One region of the Oribacterium sp. oral taxon 102 genome, then DNA from elsewhere that is predicted to be linked to it. Evidence: predicted binding sites of a transcription regulator. Region 1 holds the regulator's gene; the other holds the start of a gene.
What was found. Region 1 encodes NrdR, which represses ribonucleotide reductase genes. Its sites were predicted from a motif close to CACAANATNTTGTG; they were not measured.
Positions count from the first base shown of each region.

Region 2: the regulator NrdR is predicted to act here: its motif matches at 8,495-8,508, upstream of nrdD (anaerobic ribonucleoside-triphosphate reductase).

Region 1 is NZ_JABXYT010000001.1:1,795,872-1,806,880, reverse strand. It holds gene HW273_RS08195 (LysR family transcriptional regulator) at 1-81, shown strand, start outside; gene HW273_RS08190 (2-hydroxycarboxylate transporter family protein) at 372-1,679, shown strand; gene HW273_RS08185 (alpha/beta hydrolase family protein) at 1,718-2,533, shown strand; gene HW273_RS08180 (DUF975 family protein) at 2,702-3,469, shown strand; gene nrdR (transcriptional regulator NrdR) at 3,466-3,942, shown strand; gene HW273_RS08170 (YqeG family HAD IIIA-type phosphatase) at 3,942-4,478, shown strand; gene aroD (type I 3-dehydroquinate dehydratase) at 4,475-5,290, shown strand; gene HW273_RS08160 (YitT family protein) at 5,287-6,147, shown strand; gene HW273_RS08155 (LysR family transcriptional regulator) at 6,158-7,108, opposite strand; gene HW273_RS08150 (shikimate kinase) at 7,234-7,749, opposite strand; gene ftsH (ATP-dependent zinc metalloprotease FtsH) at 7,951-9,897, shown strand; gene HW273_RS08140 (helix-turn-helix domain-containing protein) at 10,067-10,267, opposite strand; gene HW273_RS08135 (metallophosphoesterase) at 10,413-11,009, shown strand, end outside.
Region 2 is NZ_JABXYT010000001.1:931,221-942,229, reverse strand. It holds gene citF (citrate lyase subunit alpha) at 1-15, opposite strand, end outside; gene HW273_RS04315 (aldolase/citrate lyase family protein) at 18-923, opposite strand; gene citD (citrate lyase acyl carrier protein) at 920-1,219, opposite strand; gene HW273_RS04305 (HlyD family secretion protein) at 1,472-2,815, opposite strand; gene HW273_RS04300 (ABC transporter permease) at 2,879-5,221, opposite strand; gene HW273_RS04295 (ABC transporter ATP-binding protein) at 5,231-5,932, opposite strand; gene nrdD (anaerobic ribonucleoside-triphosphate reductase) at 6,184-8,379, opposite strand; gene xdh (selenium-dependent xanthine dehydrogenase) at 8,635-11,009, opposite strand, start outside.

The DNA of each region.
Region 1 (11,009 bases):
AATCGGGAGCTCGTATTATCCGACAGTGCGCAGCGGTATTGGGACTATATGATCGGCAGATCCATCCGGCAGGATGCATAGACGGGATGAGAAAGCAGGCAGACCGCAGCGGGGATATTGCTATTTTGTTATCGTGCTATAACGATTTGTATCAGTATTGTGTAAAAATGATCCGGAGTCTGTATAAATGCCCAATATTGACGAAAGAGCATTCCAAACGGTTATAAGGCAATGATGAAAACAGAATCAACAAGATGACGTGAAAATTTGCATTAAATATATGCGAATTGTATAATGCAGGCATAGAATCTGCTTGCCGGCAGGCTGAATTCAATTTATTGATCTCGGAGAATTAAATTGGAGGAGGCGATATGAGCACATTAAAAGAAACGAAGATACTTGGCTTTCCTGTTTGGCTTTATGCCGCTCTCACGATAATCATGTTTATTTTGGGCGTAATGGACTGGCTGCCCGGAAACATGATCGGAGCCCTTGCCTTTGCAATGATCGTCGGAACGCTCCTGGGCTGGATCGGAAACAGAATTCCGATATGGAATGCGTGGTTTGGCGGCGGCATGCTTTTTACCTGCCTTGTGGCAGGAGCCATGAATACCTTTTCTCTGATCGGGCCGGATACGAAGGAGGCGCTCAGCGCTTTTAATGGAAAAACCGGTTTTTTGGATCTATACATCTGTATGCTGATTACCGGCTCTGTGCTTTCTCTGGACAGAGGGGTTCTGCTGAAATCCTTCGTCGGGTATATTCCCACGATTATCGGCGGCGTTGTATGTGCGCTTGGCTTAGCCGGACTCATCGGCGCCGTTACGGGAATCGGCGCGATCCACGCGATCACCACCTATGCAATTCCGATCATGGGAGGAGGAAATGGGGCGGGTATTCAGCCGATGAGCCGGATGTGGGCGGCAGCGACCGGCGGCGACGGCGACGCTTGGTATGCTACGGCATTTGCTGTCATTTCACTCGGAAATCTGGTGGCGGTTTTCATGAGTGCGGTACTGAACAGGGTCGGCGAGCTGCGTCCATCCTTAACCGGAAATGGACAACTGATGAAGGGGGTGGAAAACCTGAGTGCGGCGCAGCAGGACAGTAAACCGGCGTTTATGGATTACGCGACAGGCATGGCGCTCGCCTTGGTTTGCTACTGTGCGGCAGATCTCTATGCCGGACATATTTCTCTCATCAATCATCACATGAATCTTGGCTTTACCATCCATAAATTCGCCTTTATGGTCATTCTGGCTGCTATTCTCAATGCTGCCGACATTCTTCCCGGGAATGTAAAGGCGGGCGCAAGGGGAATGCAGCAGTTTTTTGTGAAGTATATGTCGTTTCCGCTGATGATTACGGTTGGGATCGGTACAGATCTCAGCGATTATGCGAGAGTATTTACCAACCTGGCGAATCTGCTGGTTATCGTCGCTACGGTCGTCGGCGCCATGCTTGGAACGTATCTTGCAGGAAGCATATTCCGTTTCTACCCGGTGGAGGGAATGCTGACAGCAGGCTTATGCATGGCGAACGGGGGCGGGTCGGGAGATGTACAATGTCTCGGCGCGGCGCATCGTATGGAGCTTATGTCCTACGCGCAGATCTCGTCCAGAATCGGCGGCGCGATTATGCTTGTAGTCGCAAGCTTTTTCTTCGGAAAATTCCTTTAACAGGACGGCTGAGACATTGAAAGGACAGGAGAGAAACAATGGGGGAGCTGGATAAAAATCTGACGTCTGAGACGGAAAAAAACTTATTCGGAAATGCAGAGCTGAATATGCTTTGGGCCTGCGCCGCAGATCCCAGATTTTGCTACCGGGTGCATGTGCCGGACTATTATCGGGAAGAAGCCGGCTGTAGGCTGCGTCTCATGGTGCTCATCCATGGAACCGGCTGTGCAATAGAGGATTATATCGCAGAGGCGCGCAGTTGGGCAGACAGGTGCCATGTTGCGATTCTTGCACCGCTTTTCCCAAGCGGGATGATCGAAAGAGCGGATTTCAACAGCTATAAGCTCCTTTCTGCCGGCGGAATACGCTATGATCAGATCCTGCTTTCGATGCTTGACGAGATGGCAGAACGCTATCCCGGGATTCAGACGGATAAATTCCTTCTGTTCGGACATTCCGGCGGCGGTCAATTCGCCAATCGATTTCTGCTGGTTCACCCTGCGCGCTTGGAGGCGGTTTCCATCGGCGCGCCCGGAAGACCTACGTTCCTGAATTTTTCAGAGGACTATTTCTGGGGAGTCAGAAATTTCAGAGAGGTCTTTGACAAGGAACTGGATATAACGGCAGTGAGAAATGTACCTGTACAGATCACGGTAGGAGAGCTGGATACCAAATTCATCGGAGAATCGCCCTATGGGACGAATCGTGTTGCGAGGATGGAGAGTCTTCGGAGAAATTTCGAGGAAAACGGCATAAAAAGGGTAGAAATGCGAAGAATTCCCGGTATTGAACATGCGGATGGCAACCATGAAAGAATACAGGCTGCCACTGCGTTCTTCGAAAAATACCTCTAGGGAGGTCGTGATATGTTTCTTTTTTCACTGCATTTCCGGAAGGCGTCTGACAGATTTCTGTCGGGCGCTTTTTCCGCTCTGCCCTGTGATTGCCTCCCCGGAATCCTCTTTGTAATCTCTCTTCGGGTATGATAAAATAGGGCGGTACAGAGAGCGGAGGTGAACGATATGATGACGAATCGGGAGATAAAGAGCTTTGCACGGCAGCAGCTGCGCGGCAACTGGGGGAGCATGATCGGAAGCTTCTTCCTTCTGCTGCTCGCTGCGCTGCTTTTCATTGCGTTTCCTGTGGCGGCGTTCGCAGGCGGCGCAGCAGCGGTCGGACGCTTCGGCGGCATGCTGAGCGAGCGGGACGGCATGCTGCTCAGAGTTTCTGTCGGGATACTCGTCGCACTCCTTTTCCTGCTGTATTACCTCATCGCGACAGGACTTGCGCTGGGGATGCAGAGGATGTATCTGGATATGGTGAGGGGGAGACGCGTGTCAGCGTCGGATATTTTCAGGGGCTTCCGAAATGGAAGGCAGTTCTGGAGCTTTTTCTGGGTAGAACTGCTGCTCGGTCTGATGAGTCTCGTGATTTCTGCACCGCTGTTCCTCTGCATGTATGTGTATGGGCTGAATGCTGCCAATACGACGATCGTGCGGTGGATCACGAATGCGATCAGCTTCCTGCTTCAGCTTTTCTTTGCGGGCGCTCCCATATTCGCCGCGGACGATCCGAATCGTAGTGCGGTGGAGAGCTTGCTTTTGTCCTTTCATACGATAGAGAGGAGGAAGGGACGCTATCTGCTGCTGATCCTCTCCTTTTTCCCATGGTATCTGCTGAGTGCCGTCACGCTGGGGCTGGGAATGCTCTTCCTTGTACCGTATATCACGGCGGCGGAAACCATCTTTTTCCTGAGCGCTTATAGCGAGGATAGGAGTGCGAAGTCATGAAATGCCCATATTGCAATGCAGAGGATACCCGGGTCATCGACTCCAGACCCGCCGACGACAATACGGCGATCCGCAGGAGACGGCAGTGCGAGAGCTGCGGGAAACGCTTTACGACCTTTGAGAAGCTGGAAACCACGCCGATCCTGATTGTAAAGAAGGATCAAAGCAGAGTCCCCTACGATCGCAGCAAGATCGAGGCGGGCATCATTCGCTCCTGCCACAAGCGTCCGGTTCCGCGGGATACGATCACGCGAATGGTGGATGAGGTCGAGAATGCGCTTTTTGCTTCCGGGGAGAATGAGCTCAGCACAGAGGTAATCGGCGAGCTGGTTATGGAGAAGCTGAAGGAGGTGGATCAGGTGGCATACGTGCGCTTTGCTTCGGTCTACAGGGAGTTCAAGGATATCAATACCTTCGTAGAGGAAATCGGGAAGCTGCTCCGCGGACGGGAAATGCAGACGGAGGAGGGGTGATGCTTTCCTGGCTGTATCCGGATGATGAGATCTGCTCGGTCTATGAAGCGGACTATGAGAGACTGTACCGGGAGGGCTACCGCGCCGCTCTGTATGACATAGACAATACATTGGTGCTCCATGACGCAGGAGCGAATGAAGAGGCGAGATCACTCTTTACCCGGCTGCATGAGATCGGCTGGCGGGTCTGCCTGATCTCCAATAATCATCGGGAGCGGGTGCAGAGCTTCGCGAAGCAGACCGAGGCGGACTTCTTCCTCTGCGATGCGCATAAGCCCTCGGCATGGGCATATCTTCGGGCGGCGGAGCTGCTGGGGCTGGATCGGAGCGAGCTGCTCTTCTTCGGAGATCAGCTTTTCACGGATATCTGGGGCGCGAAGCGGGCGGGGATCCACAGCGTACTGGTTCGGCCCATCGGCGCGGAGAAGCTGCTGCAGATCCGGCTGAAGCGGATATTGGAGCGTCCGATCCTTGCCGCGTATCGGCGGAAGCGGCTGCGGCAGGAGAAGACAGGGGGAGCGCGCCCCCTTTTATGAGAAAGGACAGCGGTATGGCTGTGAAGATCTGTGTGGCGATCACAGGGAGAGAGGAGACGGAGATCTATCGGCAGGCGGAGGCGATCGCGGCGGAGCGCGCCTTTCCGGAGGTTTCCGTCGTGGAGCTTCGCTATGATCTCGCATCGGAGCTTCCCGCAGCGCGGCTGCTGCCGGTGCTTTCCGGACTGCGGATACGGCTTCCGGGGAAGCTGCTGCTGTTTACGATCCGTACCGCAGCGCAGGGCGGCGCTTTTCCTGCGGACGGAGAGTATGAGAACTGCAATCTTCTCGCTATTCGGAGCGGCTGCATCGATATGGTGGATGTGGAGCTGCGGAGAGAGGGGTATGCGGAGGGGCGTCCCTCGGCGGCAGACCGCAGCAGCACGGCGCATATCCTTTCGGAAGCGCGAGATAGGAACGTGCGGAGCATCGCATCCTACCATGATTTCGCGAGAACACCGGAGGACGAGGTACTTCGAAATATCTTTACAGAGCTTCGGGAGAGCGGTGCGGATATCCTGAAGGCGGCGTATATGCCGGAATGTGAGGAGGATGTGCTCCGGCTGATGCTGGAGATGAGAAGGTTTCGCGAGGCAGATCGGAATCGGCATGAGTATATTGCCATGTCGATGGGACGGCTCGGCTCTGTATCGAGGCTCGCCGGAATGCTCTCCGGCTCGGACTACAGCTTCATGGCAGTCGGGGCGGGCTCTGCGCCCGGACAGCTCTCCCTCGGGGAAGGCGCGGAGATGCTCCGGATATTGGAAGAGAACAGGGGAGGAATGCCGTTTCGGCAGGGATATAGAATATGAAATTTGCATGGAAAGAGGATGGGAAGCGTCTGCTTGTCGTCATACTCGCTGCGATGACAATGGCGTTGAATATCAAAGCCTTTGTGCGCACCGGCGGACTGTATCCGGGCGGTGTGACCGGACTCACGGTGCTGCTTCAGCGGATCAGCCAGCTCTATCTGCCGTTTGAGCTTCCCTACACGCTGGTGAATGTGAGCCTGAATCTGATTCCGGTCTGGATCGGCTTCCGCTATATCGGGAAGAAGTTCACGCTGTACTCTTTGGTGGTGATCCTGCTGAGCGGCATCTTCATTGACGTCCTGCCGGATCATGCTCTTACCTATGATACGCTGCTGATCTCGATCTTCGGGGGAATCATGAACGGCGTGGCGATCAGTCTCTGCCTTTCCGTGGATGCGACCTCCGGCGGGACGGACTTCATCGCGATCTATCTCTCGCAGAAGAAGGGCGTCGAGACATGGAATCTGATACTGGGCTTCAATGTCGTGATCCTCGTGACGGCAGGTCTGCTCTTCGGCTGGGACAAGGCGCTGTACTCCATCGTTTTTCAGTATGTATCGACGCAAACACTGCAAATGCTCTACCGGAACTATCAGAGACAGACCCTGATTATCATTACGGACAGCGCGCAGGAAATCTCCGACGCGATCCATGCGGTCTGCCATCACGGAGCCTCGATCATCAAGGCGGAGGGCTCTCATGCGCACATCGAGCATGATATGGTTTATTCCGTGATTTCTGCCTCAGACACGAAGCGGGTCATGATGCGAATTCGGGAGATCGACCCCCACGCCTTCATCAATCTGATCCGCTCGACGGAGATCGCCGGAAGATTCTATATGAAACCAAAGGACTGAGCGTGAAGCCTCAGACCTTTTTCAGCATTGTGCTGCCGGAAAAGCTTTTGCGCAGGATTTCCAGCAGGAAGGTATCGGCACGGGAAAGATAGCTGTTTTTCAGAGTGGCGATGCAGAGACTCCAGTACGCGCCGTATTTCCTGTCGATGGATAGGAAGACCGGAGGATTGTTGTAGCGGTTGATGCTGACATAATCGCCCGGAAGCATCGCATAGCCGAGATCGAGGGCGGCGAGGCGCTCCAGCGTCATATAGTTTCGGGACATCAGGCGGATATGCGGGGCGATCCCTGCCTTTTTCAGAACAGAGTCCGTGATATGGCGGATGCGCTGCTCCTTCGTCAATGTCAGGAGCGGCTGATCCCGCAGCAGCTCGAGATCCAGCACCGGATGCTCATAGCCCTCCTTAGGCACGGCGCGGTGAACCAGAGGATTCTGCCGGGAGAGCGCGAGCACGAAGGGATGATCTGCGAGGATCTCGTAGTGCAGGGAAGGATTTGCCTCCGCCTCCGAGGCGGGCGCATGCATGATCGAGAAGTCCAGATCTCCGGCAATCAGCTTGTTTTCCTGCGGGGTAGTCGAGCCCTCGAAGATTTCGACGGAGATATTCGGGCAGCGTTCATAAAAGGCGGGGAGGATACCCGGCAGAATGATGGCGCCGAGGTGGTTGGTGATGCCGAAGTAGATGTGTCCGGCGCGGAGATCATTGATGTCGGTGATCTCCGCCTCGAAGTCCCCGTAGATCTTCAAAACCTGACATGCCATCTGATAGTATTTTTCGCCCGCTTGTGTGAGCTTCAGCCCATTCGTGCCGCGGATGAAGATTTTGCTGCCGATGCTGTCTTCGATTCGCTGTATGGATTGGGAGAGGGAGGGCTGCGCGACGAAGAGACGCTTCGCCGCCTTCGAGATATTCTTTTCGTCCGCCACGGTTTTCACATACAAAAGTTCCCGACTCGTCATATCCTTTCCTCCTGCCGCATACCTGCTGCCCTGTGCAATGTCGGAGCATACGCCTATGCAAGCATGGCCTGTGCTCCGACATTGCACAGGAGCTTATACACAGTATATGGGAAGAAGGATGGGTTTTACAAGGGAGAAAGTGCTGAAAGAATTTCCGAAACGATTTCCGCTACCGGTTTTCCGTCAGTAGAGATGCGGAGATCTGCCGCTGCCAGATAGGCGGGCATCCGACGTTCCATCAGCGCGCGGATGTGGTCGAGATTCATATTGCCGTTCAGGATCGGACGGGTGGTATTTCCGGAGACTCTCCGGAGTATGTGCTCCGGAGAGGCAGTGAGCAGGAGGATGCTGCCGCTCTCCTTCATTCGCCGGACATTCCCGGGACGAAGGACAATGCCGCCCCCGCAGGAAACCACGGCGGGCGCTTCGCGGGAGAGATCCTGAAGCAGCGCGGTTTCCAGATCGCGGAAGCAGGCTTCGCCGGAGCGTCGGAAGAGCTCCGTAATCGTCATTCCCTGCGCTGCTTCAATCCGCGCATCTGTTTCGATCAGAGGAAGTCCGAGCCGTTCGCAGAGGACACGCGCGACGGTGCTCTTGCCGACGCCCATGAAGCCGATTAAAAAAAGATGCTGTCGATCCATTGCTCTCTCCTGCTTTCCATGGTTCTATCTTTCATAAAGCTCTGCTTATCTGAACTGTTACAAATTCTAGCAGGAACAGGGCGTGAATACAAGACGGCGCAGCTTGATTTATGCCCTGCCAGTTCGTATAATGGTAACATTGCGAACGGCTTACCTGAACGGTTACTTTGCAGTAGAAATCGGAGAGGCGGAGGAGAAAAAATGGATAAGAATGAGATGCGCGGAAACGGCGGGAACCGCCCTTCCGGGCAGACCTTTTTGATACTGCTTATCGCGGTAACGCTGAGCTTCTTTATTTACTCCATGGTGCGGCAGTATTTTGGGCGCGTTGTGCCGACAGAGATCAGCTACAGCAGCTTCCTCACGATGGTGGAGAAGGATGAGATCAGCCGTGTCGAGTGGGCGGATAATCAGATCACAGTCTATCCGAAGGACAGCGCATCGCTGAGAGAATCGGCAGATCCCGGCAGTCTCCCGGAGGGCTGGACGGCAGGAACCGGCTTCCTCACAGTGGTTCCGGTTAATGCGGACGCGGCGGCGCTGGTGGAGCGTCTCTACAGCCACCACATCGAGATTCTGAAAAAGAAGCCGGACAATTCCGGCTATATTCTGGAAATGCTGCTCGGGGTCGTCCTGCCCTGCATCGCGATTTTTCTGGTTATGAATCTGATGATGCGGCGCATGGGCGGAAACGGCGGCGGAATGATGGGTGTCGGCAGATCCAATGCGAAGATGTATATGCAGCGGGAGACGGGCGTCAGCTTCAAGGATGTGGCGGGGGAGGACGAGGCGAAGGAGAGTCTCGTGGAGATCGTGGACTTCCTGCATAATCCGAGCCGTTATACCGCCATCGGGGCGAAGCTGCCGAAGGGAGCGCTCCTGGTGGGACCGCCGGGTACCGGTAAGACCCTGCTGGCGAAGGCAGTCGCGGGAGAAGCGCAGGTTCCCTTTTATTCGCTCACCGGCTCCGACTTTGTAGAGATGTTTGTCGGTGTCGGCGCCAGCAGAGTCCGCGATCTATTCCGGCAGGCGGCGCAGAACGCACCCTGCATTGTCTTCATTGACGAGATCGACGCGATCGGCAAGACGCGAGATACCCGCTACGGCGGAAATGACGAGAGAGAGCAGACACTGAACCAGCTTCTGTCCGAGATGGACGGCTTCGACGCGGGCAAGGGCATCATGGTAATGGGGGCGACGAACCGTCCGGAGATACTGGACGCGGCGCTGCTCCGCCCGGGACGCTTCGACCGCCGCATCATCGTGGAGAAGCCGGATCTTCGGGGACGTGTCAATATCCTGAAGGTTCACGCGAAGGACGTACAGCTGGACGATTCCGTAGACTTTGAGGAGATCGCGCTGGCAACCAGCGGCGCGGTCGGTGCGGATCTCGCGAACATGATGAATGAAGCGGCGATCACTGCGGTCAAGCATGGACGGGCGAAGGTGAATCAGGAGGATATTTTCGAGGCGGTCGAGGTCGTGCTGGTCGGCAAGGAGAAGAAGGATCGGATCATGTCGAAGCAGGAGAGGAAGATCGTCTCCTACCATGAGGTCGGGCATGCGCTGGTATCGGCGGTACAGAAGGACGCAGAGCCGGTACAGAAGATTACGATCGTACCGAGAACCATGGGTGCGCTCGGTTATGTCATGCAGGTGCCGGAGGAGGAGAAGTTCCTGAATACCAAGGCGGAGCTTCATGCCATGCTGGTCGGCTTCCTCGCAGGGCGTGCCGCGGAGGAGCTGGTCTTTGACACGGTGACAACAGGCGCCTCCAATGATATTGAGAAGGCGACGAGAATCGCGAGAGCGATGGTGACGCAGTACGGGATGTCGGAGAAGTTCGGTCTGATGGGGCTGGCGACCGAAGAGAGTCTCTACCTTTCGAAGGGGACGGTGATGAACTGCGGCGACGATACTGCGACCGAGGTGGATCGTGAGGTCATGCGGATTCTGAAAGAGTGCTATGAGGAGGCGAAGCGGATCCTCGTAGAGAATCGAAATGCGCTCGATCGGATCGCGGCATTTCTGATTGAAAAGGAGACAATCACCGGAAGGGAATTCATGCAGATCTTCGAAGAGGTAAAGAAGGAGGCAGAAGCGCTGCCGGCAGAAGCGGCTGTAGAGAGTGGGATCGCTGATGCCTGAGCTGCGCTTCGGATCGCGGCGATTTTCGGGAGTGAACGGTACACATAGCTCGGAGGCAGAAGCCTTTCGCAGCGAAGAGCGGGCGCGCTTCGCGGAAATACAGGATTGCATCGAGAGAAGGGACAGCCGGCAGGGAAGTAACTGTCGGTTTTCTGTTTCGCGGGAGGGATCAGGGTGCGATGAACTGCATTACGTCCGAAACCTCGCATTTCAGAATGCTGCACAGCAGGCTGATCGTTTCCGTGGAGACCGGCTGATTCTGCTTCAGCCGGTTCAGCTGACTGGGTGAGATATTGTGATGGTGAATCAGAGAATACTGGGAGATGTGCAGCTCCTGAAGCTGCTGCCAGAAGGGGGAATAGCTGATCATGAGAATACCTTTCCTTGAAAAAATAGACAGAAAAATAGAAAAATAACTAAAAATACAGCGCTCATCCCGGGATTTTGTGTAAGCAATGCTGAAATCATTGATAATATCATAACAATATCCGGCGCGGAATGTAAAGGATAAATGAATGTATAGGATAGCCGTATTTTTAATTCTGTCGGTAGTGTTTCTGCTGAAAAAGAGGTCTGATTATGAAAGAAAACAACTGAAAACGGAATATTACCGTTTTTTCTCCGAAAAACTAAGCACGCCGCGGCGGCTCGTTTTTCTTTCCGACCTGCATGAGGCAGAGTTCGGGGAGGGAAACCGACAGCTCATGGAAAGGCTCCGCGAGCTCCGACCGGAGCTCATTCTGATCGGCGGGGACTTCATTGTCAGCAGGAAATACAGGGGGGAGGGACGGGACTGCACGGATCAGGTGGAACGGACGGCAGCGCTGCTCCGGGAGCTCCGGCAGGAATATCCTGTGATCTATGCACTGGGAAACCATGAGAGCCGCATGCTGGGAAAGGCGGGATGCGGGGAGCAGGGGCTTTTCTGCCGTATGCCGGAGTCGCTTCGGCAGCGCGCACAGAAGGCGGCGGCACGCTGGAACGACGCGCTTTCCGGCATAGAGCTTCTGGATCGGCGGAGCATCTGCATGGCGGAAATGCCGGAGCTTCGGATCAGCGGGCTGACGCTGCCGCTTTCCTACTACGGGAAATTATTTTTTCGAAAGAAAAAA
Region 2 (11,009 bases), 860 kb from region 1:
TACTGCATTTATCATAATTAAAGATCCCCCTTATATACTCCAGCCGCCTTTGCCATCATAATCACTCTCTTCGCGCCGTCGTAGAAGGCAATGTCGATCATCTTGCCGTCCACGGTGAATACGCCGATGCCCTTCGCCTTCTTGTCATCGATCTCCCTGATGACCTTCTCGGAAAAGATAATCTCCTTCTGGGTTGGTGTGAAGACCTCATGTACAATGTCGATCTGGCGCGGGTTGATGCAGGACTTGCCGTCGAAGCCCATCATGTGAATGGTTTCGACATCTCTGCGGAAGCCCTCCATGTCGTCCAGATTCGTCCATACCGTGTCAAAGCACTGTACGCCTGCCGCACGGGCGGCAATGATCATCTGCTGGCGTGCGCCCATCAGCTCGACGCCGGTGCCGGTGATCCGGGTCTGCAGATCCTTCGTGTAATCTCCGCCGGAAAGTGCGATACCGATCATACGGTCGGAGGACTTGCAGATCTCATAGGCGTTCATCACTCCCCTCGCCGACTCCAGCGCTGCCATTACGAGGGTAGAGCCCGGCTCTCTGTCAAACTCCTCCTCCGCTGCGACGACCTTCTCCTCGACTGCTCTCACCATATCGGCATTCTCCGTCTTCGCGATACGGATGACGTCTACGCCGCCTGCCACGCAGCAGCGGATGTCCTCCTCCCAGAGGTCGGTATCCAGTCCGTTGATCCGGACAACTCTCTCGGAGCCTCTGTAGTCAATGGAGGTCAGCGCATGATAGAGGGAGAAACGCGCCGCATCCTTTGCGGTCACCGCCACAGCATCCTCCAGATCCAGCATCAGGGAATCAATCTTGTAAATGTAGGGGTCCTTGATCAGCGACGGCTTCTGCGCGTTCAGGAACATCATGGATCTTCTCAGTCTCTTCTTATTCGGATTCTCTGTCATCGAATCACACCTCCCCACGGAAGATTGGTAAACTGCTCCACAGAACGGAATACAGCGCCCTCGACTCTCGCCTTGATCGTGCAGTCCAGCGCACCCTTGTCTACGATGGAAACTCTGGCATTCCGCACGCCGAGTCTGTCCAGTGTCTCGAGCGTCACCTTTCTGATCTGGTTCCCGAACTGATGCGCCACCACGCTGTTCAGCTCGAACTCAATCCCGTTCGTCCCCGGCTCGATCGTGACCTGGCAGTCACTGGATTCCATCGTGCCCGCTACAGCAGGTTTCTTAATTTCCATCAAAGTCCTCCTTTTCCATCCGCTTGCTTTGTTCCCGGCGAAGTCGCCCGTGCTCCCCCGCTGCCGATCTCGATTATAGTTCATTATAGCCTAAACCAGCCGAGATTCAAAGCCGTCTCTTGTAGTATTTTCATTATAGACAAAGCTCACCCTATCGTAAAATACAAATCAACTTATGGCATGCATAGCTTTTTCCTATCTGACGGTGCGGCAGTTCTCCGGACAGGCTCCCTCAGGCAGGCATTATCGACATTATCCCCTGCTGTACACCCTCGCCTGCTCTGTGACGCCCTCCGCGTCCGCCTCCCGGATCACCACGGTTCCCTCCGAGAGCCCCTCTCCGATCACGGCGAGCTCAGTCCCCTCGTGCAGCAGCCGCACCTCTGTCTGTACGGCTCTGCCCTGCCTCAGACAGTATACATAGCAGTGCTCCTTCTCCCGGAACACCGCGGAGGCAGGTACCGTCAGCACATTTTTCCCGTCATAGACCAGAAACTCTATGGATACTCCGTAGCCGTTTCTCATAGAGAGCGCCTCTGCATCCTTCTCCTCTATTTTCACTCTCACCTTTACCCGGTATTCATCCGTCCCCAGAGAAGAGACGCTCTTTTCCGCATGGTCATAGACCTCTGACACGACGCCCTGATAAACTTCGTCCGTCCCTTGCAGGCTGAGCCGTAGCGTCGCCGGGTCACCGGGATGCACGGAGGGTGCCACGGAGCTCAGAAGCTCCGCCTCTCCAAATGCCTCCCCTGCCGGACGTATGGTCAAAATCGGCTCCCCGACATTAACAAAAGACCGATCCGCGATCGGCATGGACGTAATGGTTCCTGCCCTGTCGCTCCGGATCTGGCATTTCGCGATCTGTTCCTCCGTATGGGAGAGCTGCTCTTTCGCCGAATCCTCCTGCGCCGTGAGCTGCCCCCGATCTGCCTCGTAGAAAGCATCGTTCAGCTCCGCCCGGCTAAGCCCCTGTGTCTCCAGCCGTTTCAGTGCCTTCCGGCTCTCCTCTGCCCTGCGATCCGCCTGCTCGCTCGCCGACCTTGCTGCCATGAAGGAAGCCCTCTGTCTCTCATATTCCGTTTTGGCGATATCCCCGCTCTGATACAGGCTCTCTGCTGCCGTAAAGGCGCTCCGCTCCGCCTCCAGCGCCGCGCGAAGCCTGCCCGCCTCCTGCTCCAGCCCGCTCAAATACTCCTCCGGCGCTTCCGACATGAGCTGCCCCAGCTCCCATTTCTCCCGCTGCGCCTCGAGACCGCTGATTTGACTTTCCAGGAGCCGCTTCCGGTAGCTGTATTCCGTATCCTCGATCACCGCGATTACTTCACCGGCTTCTACCCTCTGGTTCTCCTGCTTTCGGAGCTCCCGAACCGTTCCGCCCACCTCCGAAACGATGGTATAGGGCTCACCGAAGCTGATGACGCCCTCCTCCGTATAGCAGCTCCTCACATCCTGCCGGACGACCGCCGCCGTCTCCACGCCCCGTCCCCGGAGCGCATGCATCCCCATGACAAGAAGCAGCAGAAGCAGCACTGCCAGTGCCGACACGCCCTTTCTCCCTGCCCTCCGGAAGCATCTCTGCAGCCTTTCCTTCATTGCCTCTCCTTTCCCGCAGTACCCCGCCGGTTTTCTTCGATCCGCTCCTGTGCAGCCTCGCTGCTACTCCCGTTCCTTCAATGCATCCGTAAGCTGCATGCTGTCCAGCAGATGCGTCTCCCGATGCCAGGCATACAGCGCCATCAGGAGGCAGAACAGCAGCGCCGCCATGCAGGCGCCCCCATCCATCGGCAGCCGGATATCATAGCTGTCCGAGATCATGACCGTCTCCAGGAGCCTCCGAAGCCCCCAGTTCCCGGGGATGCCCAGCAGGATACCCGCCAGCGTCAGCGCGATCAGCTCCATGAGGAGCATACGGGAGATCTCCCCGCGGGTCGCCCCCATGATACGAAGTGTCACGATCTCATTCATCCTTTCCCGAAGGCTGATCGCAGAAATATTCAGGATCAGAATGGCGCCCGCCGCGAAAGCCATCAGTGCGAAGGCATCCATCATAATATACATGGAGCCCATCATGGAAGAATAGCTCCCCTCCGCCCTCTGCATATCCACGAGGAAGCGGAGACGGCTTGCCTTCTCCGTCTCTCTCCTGAGCAGCGAGAGTTCTCCCTTCTCCGCCTTCAGAAGAAGCTTGTTCGCCACAGGCGGGATTCCCAGCACCTCCGGAAAGGCGGGAAGCGCAACATATTCTCCGTCTCCGAGCGGCTCCTGCACGATGTCCGTCACCCTTACGGCACGGGACCGTACACTGTGCCCCGGCAGCGTCGCATAGATCTCGTCTCCTCTCTCCACATGCAGCTTATCCGCAGTTTTCCGATTCAGAATGACGCCGTCCTGCGGCGGAGCGTGGAAATGTCCGTCCCGATCCAGTATCCGCCAGAGCGCCTCTCCGTCATTCAGTCCTGTCAGCACACTGTACTCGGACACCGCGCCCTTTTCCAGCAGCACCGGCGCCTGAAAGACCGCCTCCGACCGGGAAACGCCCCGCAGCTCTCTTCCGGTATTCCGAAGCGTGATCGGAGAGGTGCAATGATCCAGCTCGAGCTGCAGATCATAAATCTCCGTCCTGTTAAATTCATCCGAGAGCATATTCCGCACGATTCCCCGAAAAGAGAACAGCACCGACGCCATAGCGAAGGGAAACGCCGCCGCGAGGATGATGAGCACAGAACGGAGGAGGTTCCGTCCCATAGACCGGATCGCAAGCCGTGACAGGAAAGACAGCCTCCGTTCTGCCCAGTCCGGAAGCCGCAGCTCCCGGATCCGATCCGGACTCTTCGGCCGCATCGCCATGGCGGGCGTGATGCAGAGAATCTCCCGGATTCCCGCAAGAACTGCCAGCGTCGCCGTGAAAACGGCGATCCCGATGCCGAAAAGCCGTGAATACAGATAGTCGTGATACTGTGTATCCGGCAGATTGAAATAATCGCAGTACAGGGCAAACATATAGCGCCCGAAGCCGCCCGCGAGGAGACCTCCAAGCACCGCGCCGGAAAGTCCGATCAGCAGCCCCTCCAGCAGATATCCCGACAAAAGCTCCCCGTCTGTCATGCCAAACGCCTTCATGGTTCCGATCCTGCACCGCTCCTGTCGGATCAGCTTCTCCAGCACCACATAAAGCATAAAGACGGATATCCCCATGAAGATGAGCGGCACTACAGTCCCCGTCGCGATCAGCTCCTGAAATTCTCCCTCTACCATGTGACAGCTGGTCTGCTCCGCACGCTCCGAAAGCAAAGACAGCCCATAGGGCTTCAGCGCAGCGGTGAGCTGCATCCGGACATCGGAGAAGCGATAACCGGGACGCAATCGGAAGCCCAGCTCATTCAGCGAGCGTGTCCCTGTCAGCGCCTCCAGCCTGCTGCGCCGGATCATTGCAATATCATATACCCTGCCATCCGGGATCATGGAGCCGCCGGGCGGCACAGAGTAGATGTAATCCGGCTGCACAACCGTTCCCGCCATATAAAATGTCCTGCTTTCCCCTCCGACGAGCAGCCGAAGCTCTGTTCCGGACGCGTAGTGGTACGCCTCCTCCATGCGTTTTCCCAGAAACAGATCCGTATCCGATACAAATGCCCGGGACAGTATCGGCTGGTTCAGTGTCTCCGCATCGTCGAAGGACAGGAGATGCACCGTCACGATCCCCTCCATGCCTTTCCCATAGATCCGGATATCCCTGCCGATCTTTCCGGATGCCTCCGCGATGCCTGGAATTTCCTTTATCCTTTCCAGCTCCACGTCGCTGATGGCGGAGACCTCTGCGAAGACATCCGCCATGCCCTGCTCCCGATAGAAGCGGAGGATCTGGGAGCGGAGATTCCACAGTGTATCCATCATGGAGACCAGCACGAAGATTCCCAGTCCGATGATCAGCACGGCGCCCATTACAGAGCCGCGGCTTCGGAGCGCCATCCGAAACACACTCTTACGGTAATACTTCATCGTCCCTACCTACCATTCGATTCCCTCCGGCGAAACCGGGTGTGCATTTACCGCTGTTCTCTCCAGCCTGCCGTCCTTGAAGTAAAAAACCCGATCCGCCATCCTGGCGATTCCCGCGTTATGCGTGATCAATACCACCGGCTTCTCATACGTCCTGCAAAAGCGGTGAATCAGCCGCAGCACCTGTACACCGGTACGGGAATCCAACGCGCCGGTGGGCTCGTCACAGAGCAGCAGATCCGGATTCTTGCACAGCGCCCGGGCAATGGCAATCCGCTGCTGCTCTCCGCCGGACAGACGGCTGGGAAAGTGATCCCGCCGGTCGGAAAGCCCCACCTCTTGGAGAAGCTGCTCCGCAGGGAGCGGCGCGTCGGACAGCTCTCCCGCCAGCTGGATGTTTTCCAGCGCCGTCAGCCCCGGCAGCAGATTATAAAACTGAAAGACGAAACCGATATGCCTCCGCCGATACGCTGTGAGCTTCCCCGGATCATGCCAGTCCAGCTCCTCTCCGCCGTAGCGGAGACTGCCGCTGCTGGGCGCCTCTATCCCGCCCAGTATGTTCATCGTGGTGCTCTTCCCGGAGCCCGACGGTCCCAGTATCACGATCAGCTCCCTCTCCCGCACCTGAAGGCTCACCCCCTTCAGGGCATGCACACAGACCTCTCCCATCCGGTAATCCTTTATGAGATTCTCCGCCTCCAGTACCGTCATTCTCTGCCTCCGATATGTGGTTAGCTTTTTCTAACCCAATAATAGCATACTTTTTCGCTTCCGTATCTCTTCTTTCGTTTTTTTTACATAAAAAGTCCCCTTACAGGTCGTTTCCGACCTGTAAGGGGACAAAGCCTGTGCCGCGCCGCCGTTCCGCACGCTTTCACGGCATCCTGCCCGTTGACATATACCCTTTCTGATTCAATTCGTGCTTCCCCGCCATCGGATCCCGACAAGCAGAGCCCCTCTTCTTACAGATGCAGCACTCTATCCTTGATCTCCTGCGTTCTGCCCTGATTCCAGAACTGCGTGCCGATATAACCGCAGGTCCTGCGCGCTACGGACATCTTGTCCTGATTGCGATTGCCGCAGTTCGGACACTCCCAAATCAGCTTGCCGTAATCGTCCTCGATGATTTTGATCTCGCCGTCATAGCCGCAGCAGGCACAGTAATCCGACTTCGTGTTCAGCTCCGCGTACATAATATTATTGTAGATAAATTTCATGACCGAGAGCACCGCCGGGATATTGTTCTGCATATTCGGCACCTCGACATAGCTGATTGCCCCGCCCGGAGAGAGCTTCTGGAAATCCGCCTCGAATTTGAGCTTCGAGAAAGCATCGATCTTCTCCATGACGTGCACATGATAGCTGTTCGTGATGTAGTTCTTGTCCGTCACGCCCGGAATGATGCCGAAGCGCTTCTGCAGCGCCTTCGCGAACTTGTAGGTGGTGGACTCCATTGGCGTGCCGTAAACCGAGTAGCTGATATTCTCGGCTGCCTTCCACTCCTCGCACTTGTCGTTCAGCTTCTGCATTACCCGGAGCCCGAACTTGCGTCCCTCCTCGCTGGTATGAGACTTTCCGAGCATCCGCTCGCACATCTCATAGAGACCTGCATAGCCCAGAGAGATCGTGCTGTAATTGTTGAAAAGCAGCTTGTCGATCCGCTCGCCCTTCTTGAGCCGCGCCAGCGCGCCGTGCTGCCAGAGGATGGGCGCCACATCGGAAACCGTGCCGAGCAGCCTCTCGTGACGGAGGCGGAGCGCTCTGTGACAGAGCTCCAGCCGCTCCTCCAGGATCTCCCAGAACTTCTCCATGTCGCCATAGGAGGAGCAGGCGGCATCTACGAGGTTGATGGTTACCACGCCCTGATTGAAGCGTCCGTAATACTTATGCGCGCCGTTCTCACCCAGTCCGACCTTGTCGGGGGTCAGGAAGGAGCGACAGCCCATGCAGGGGTAGACATCTCCGTTCTTATATTCCTTCATCTTCTTCGCGGATATGTAGTCCGGCACCAGCCGCTTCGCGGTACACTTCGCGGCAAGCTCCGTCAAACTCCAATATTTCGAGTCCTCAGAGATATTGTCCTCATCAAGCACGTAAATCAGCTTCGGAAAGGCGGGCGTGATCCATACGCCCTTTTCATTCTTCACGCCCTGCATCCGCTGGATCAATACCTCCCGGATAATCAGCGCAAGATCCTCCCTGACCTGTCCCTCCGGCACCTCGTCCAGATACATAAACATGGTCACAAAGGGCGCCTGCCCGTTACAGGTCATCAGGGTAATAAGCTGGTACTGAATGGTCTGGATGCCGCTCTTGATCTCCTCCAGCAGCCGCTTCTCCACGATACGCGAGATCACTGCCTCGTCCATCGACTCGCCGCAGTCCTCCCTCTCCGAGATCACCTGCTTCCGGAGCTTCTCCCGGGAAACCGCGACAAACGGCGCGAGATGCGCCAGCGTGAAGGACTGCCCGCCGTACTGGTTTGATGCAACCTGCGCCACGATCTGCGTCGTCACATTGCAGGCGGTGAAGAAGCTGTGCGGCTTCTCAATCATCGTCTCCGAGATCACCGTGCCGTTCTGCAGCATGTCCTCCAGATTGATGAGATCGCAGTTGTGCTCCTTCTGCGCGTAATAGTCGGAATCATGGAAATGGATGATCCCCGCCTCATGCGCCCGCACGATATCCTCCGGCAGGAGCAGTCGCTTCGTCAGATCCTTTGAAACCTCGCCCGCCATATAGTCGCGCTGGGTGGAGTTAATGACCGGGTTCTTGTTGGAGTTCTCCTGCTTCAGCTCCTCATTCGCCTGATCGATCAGAGAGAGGATATCCTCGTCCGTCGTATTCGCCTTCCTCGCGATCTCACGCTTGAAGCGGTAGCGCACATACTTCTGCGCCACCTCATAGCCGCGCATCTCCATGATCGCCGTCTCCACCATGTCCTGAATATCCTCGACATTGACCGCACGTCCTACATGGGCGACCTGCTTCGCCACATTGTCCGCAATCCCCAGAACCTGATACTCGTTCATCTGATGAATCGGCTTCACCTCATTGTTCGCCTTGCGGATCGCATTCGCGATCTTCTCAATGTCGAACTTCACCTCCTGCCCGTTCCGCTTAATGACGTTGCTCTTTACGATGATCTCCTGCTCCATCTGCCTTCCCCTCTCTTCGATCCCGCGGACGCTTTCTCCGAAAAATCCCGGAATCCCCATGAAATCCCGCTCCTTAGTGTCTATCGCTAAATATAGCCATATCTTCTCAATCAAACACTATATATAGTGTGTGGAACTAACTATACGACAAGTTGCCGGAAAAGAAAAGCAAAAAAAGGGCGGATTTCACTTTTTGTGTAAATCCACCCAAACAGGAAGGTAAAATCCGTATAAGTTGTCTAGGAAGCGCCGATTTCACGCCTTCTTCGGCTTACGGTAGTAGGTATCGTCCATCGGCAGCTTCGTCCGGAACCTGCCGTCCAGTGCATAGTATGCGCCGGCGATCGCGGGCGCGATCGGGATCGAGGAGATCTCTCCGACACCCTTCGCGCCATAGGCGAAGGGGAGCTGCGTCTCGCGCTCCACATAGGTCGCGTGAATGTTCGGAATCTGGTTCGCACGGAGCAGCCCGAGCGTTCCGAGCTTCGCCTGCGGCACGCAGTCCTTCAGCGGGAAGTCCTCCGTCAAAGCATAGCCCATCCCCATCAGCACGCCGCCTTCGATCTGTCCCTGAATCGAGATCGGGTTCACGACCTTGCCGGCATCGTGCGCGGCATAGACGTCGGTCACTCTGCCCTCGTCGTCGAGAATCACGACATTCGTCGCATAGCCATAGGCGACATGGCTCTTCGGGAACGGCTTGTCCGCCCCCAGCTTATCCGTCGGATCGAAGAACTCATAGAAGTAGTCCCTGCCCTCCAGTGCTGCGAGCACGCCGCCGTTTTCCTCCAGATCCTTCCGGAAAAGCTCTCCGACGCCCCTGACCGCCTCGCCGGTAATCAGCGTCTGACGGGAGCCGGAGGTAGTTCCGGAATCCGGCGAGGTCTCCGTACCGCCCTCTCCGAGCCGAAGAAGGGAGAGCGGAAGTCCCGTCACCGTAGACAGCGTTTGCAGGAATACTGTCCTGCACCCCTGTCCGATATCCGATGCCGCAGCATAGAGCACGAGTCTGCCGTCCGAAACGAGCAGCTTCGCGCGCCCCTTGTCCGGCAGCCCGACGCCGACGCCGGCGTTCTTCATCGCACAGGCGATGCCGGCATGTCCCGGATGCTGCTCATAGACCTCCTTCAGCGCAAGCAGCGACTCCTTCAGCGCGGTAGAGGGGTCTGCGATCTGTCCGTTCGGAAGCACCTTCCCCGGCTCGATCGCATTGCGGAAGCGGATTTCCCATGGGCTGATGCCGACCTTCTCGGCGAGGCGGTTGATCAGCATTTCCAGTGCGAACTCACTCTGGCAGACGCCGAAGCCGCGGAACGCGCCGGCAGGAGGATTGTTGGTATAGTAGCCGAAGCCGCGGATATCCGTATTCTGATAGCAGTACGGTCCTACGGAATGCGTACAGGCACGCTCCAGCACCGGTCCGCAAAGAGAAGCATAGGCTCCCGTATCAAAATTGATCTCGCAGTCCAGCCCCTGAAAAATCCCGTTCTCATCGCAGCCCAGCGTGAAGGTTCCTTCCATGGCATGACGCTTTGGATGGAAATTCAGAGACTCCTGCCTCGTGAATTTCACCTTGACCGGACGCTGTACCCGCAGCGCCATCAGCACGGCGATATGCTGGCAGGATACGTCCTCCTTCCCGCCGAAGCCGCCGCCGATCAGCTTATTTTCCACGACGATCCGCTCCGGCTCCCACATCATCATGTAGGCGATCTCCTTGCGGGTATCATAGGCACCCTGATCCGATGTCAGTACCTTCACCCCATCCTTGTACGGGTAGGCGATCGCGCACTCCGGCTCCATAAACGCATGCTCCGTGAACGGTGTCGAGAAGCTGTCCGTCACCGTATACTTCGACTCGGCAAGCGCCTTCTTCGCGTCGCCGCGCGTGACATGCCGCTGCTGGCAGAGATTGCCGTTCTCGTGGATCTTCGGCGCGTTCTCCGCACGCGCCTCCGCGATGCATCTCACCGGCTCGAGCACCTCGTACTCCACCTTCACCATCTTTCGCGCCGCGTCCAGAATCATCGGACTCTCCGCCACGACGAGACAGAGCGCATCCCCAATGCATCTCGTGATATCGCCCTCCGCAATCATGACATCCCAGTCCTGCTGAATATGCCCGACCTTGTTTCTCGGTACATCCTCTGCCTTCAGGATTGCCAGCACGCCCGGAAGCGACTCTGCCGCCGCCGTATCGATCCTGAGGATCCGTGCCCGCGGATATGCCGTCCGCACCGCACCGCCGTATACCATGCCCTCCATCTCGACATCGTCGACATACTCGCCGCTGCCCAGCACCTTCTCCCGGGCATCCACGCGGAAGGCGGAATCGCCGACATGATAGCCCTCCGTCCCTTCCTCATAGCCGCTGTTGACAGAGAGCTCACCGCGGAGGATCCTCGCCGTGAGATCGATGCCCTCGATGATCTTCTTGTAGCCGGTACAGCGGCAGATATTGCCGCGGATCGCCTTCTTGATATCCTCCTCCGTCGGATTCGGATTCTGATCCAGCAGCGCCTTTCCTGCCATCACCATGCCGGGAATGCAGAAGCCGCACTGCACGGAGCCGGCACGCCCGAAGCTGTATACAAACGCCTCCTTCTCCTCCCTGCTCAGTCCCTCCACCG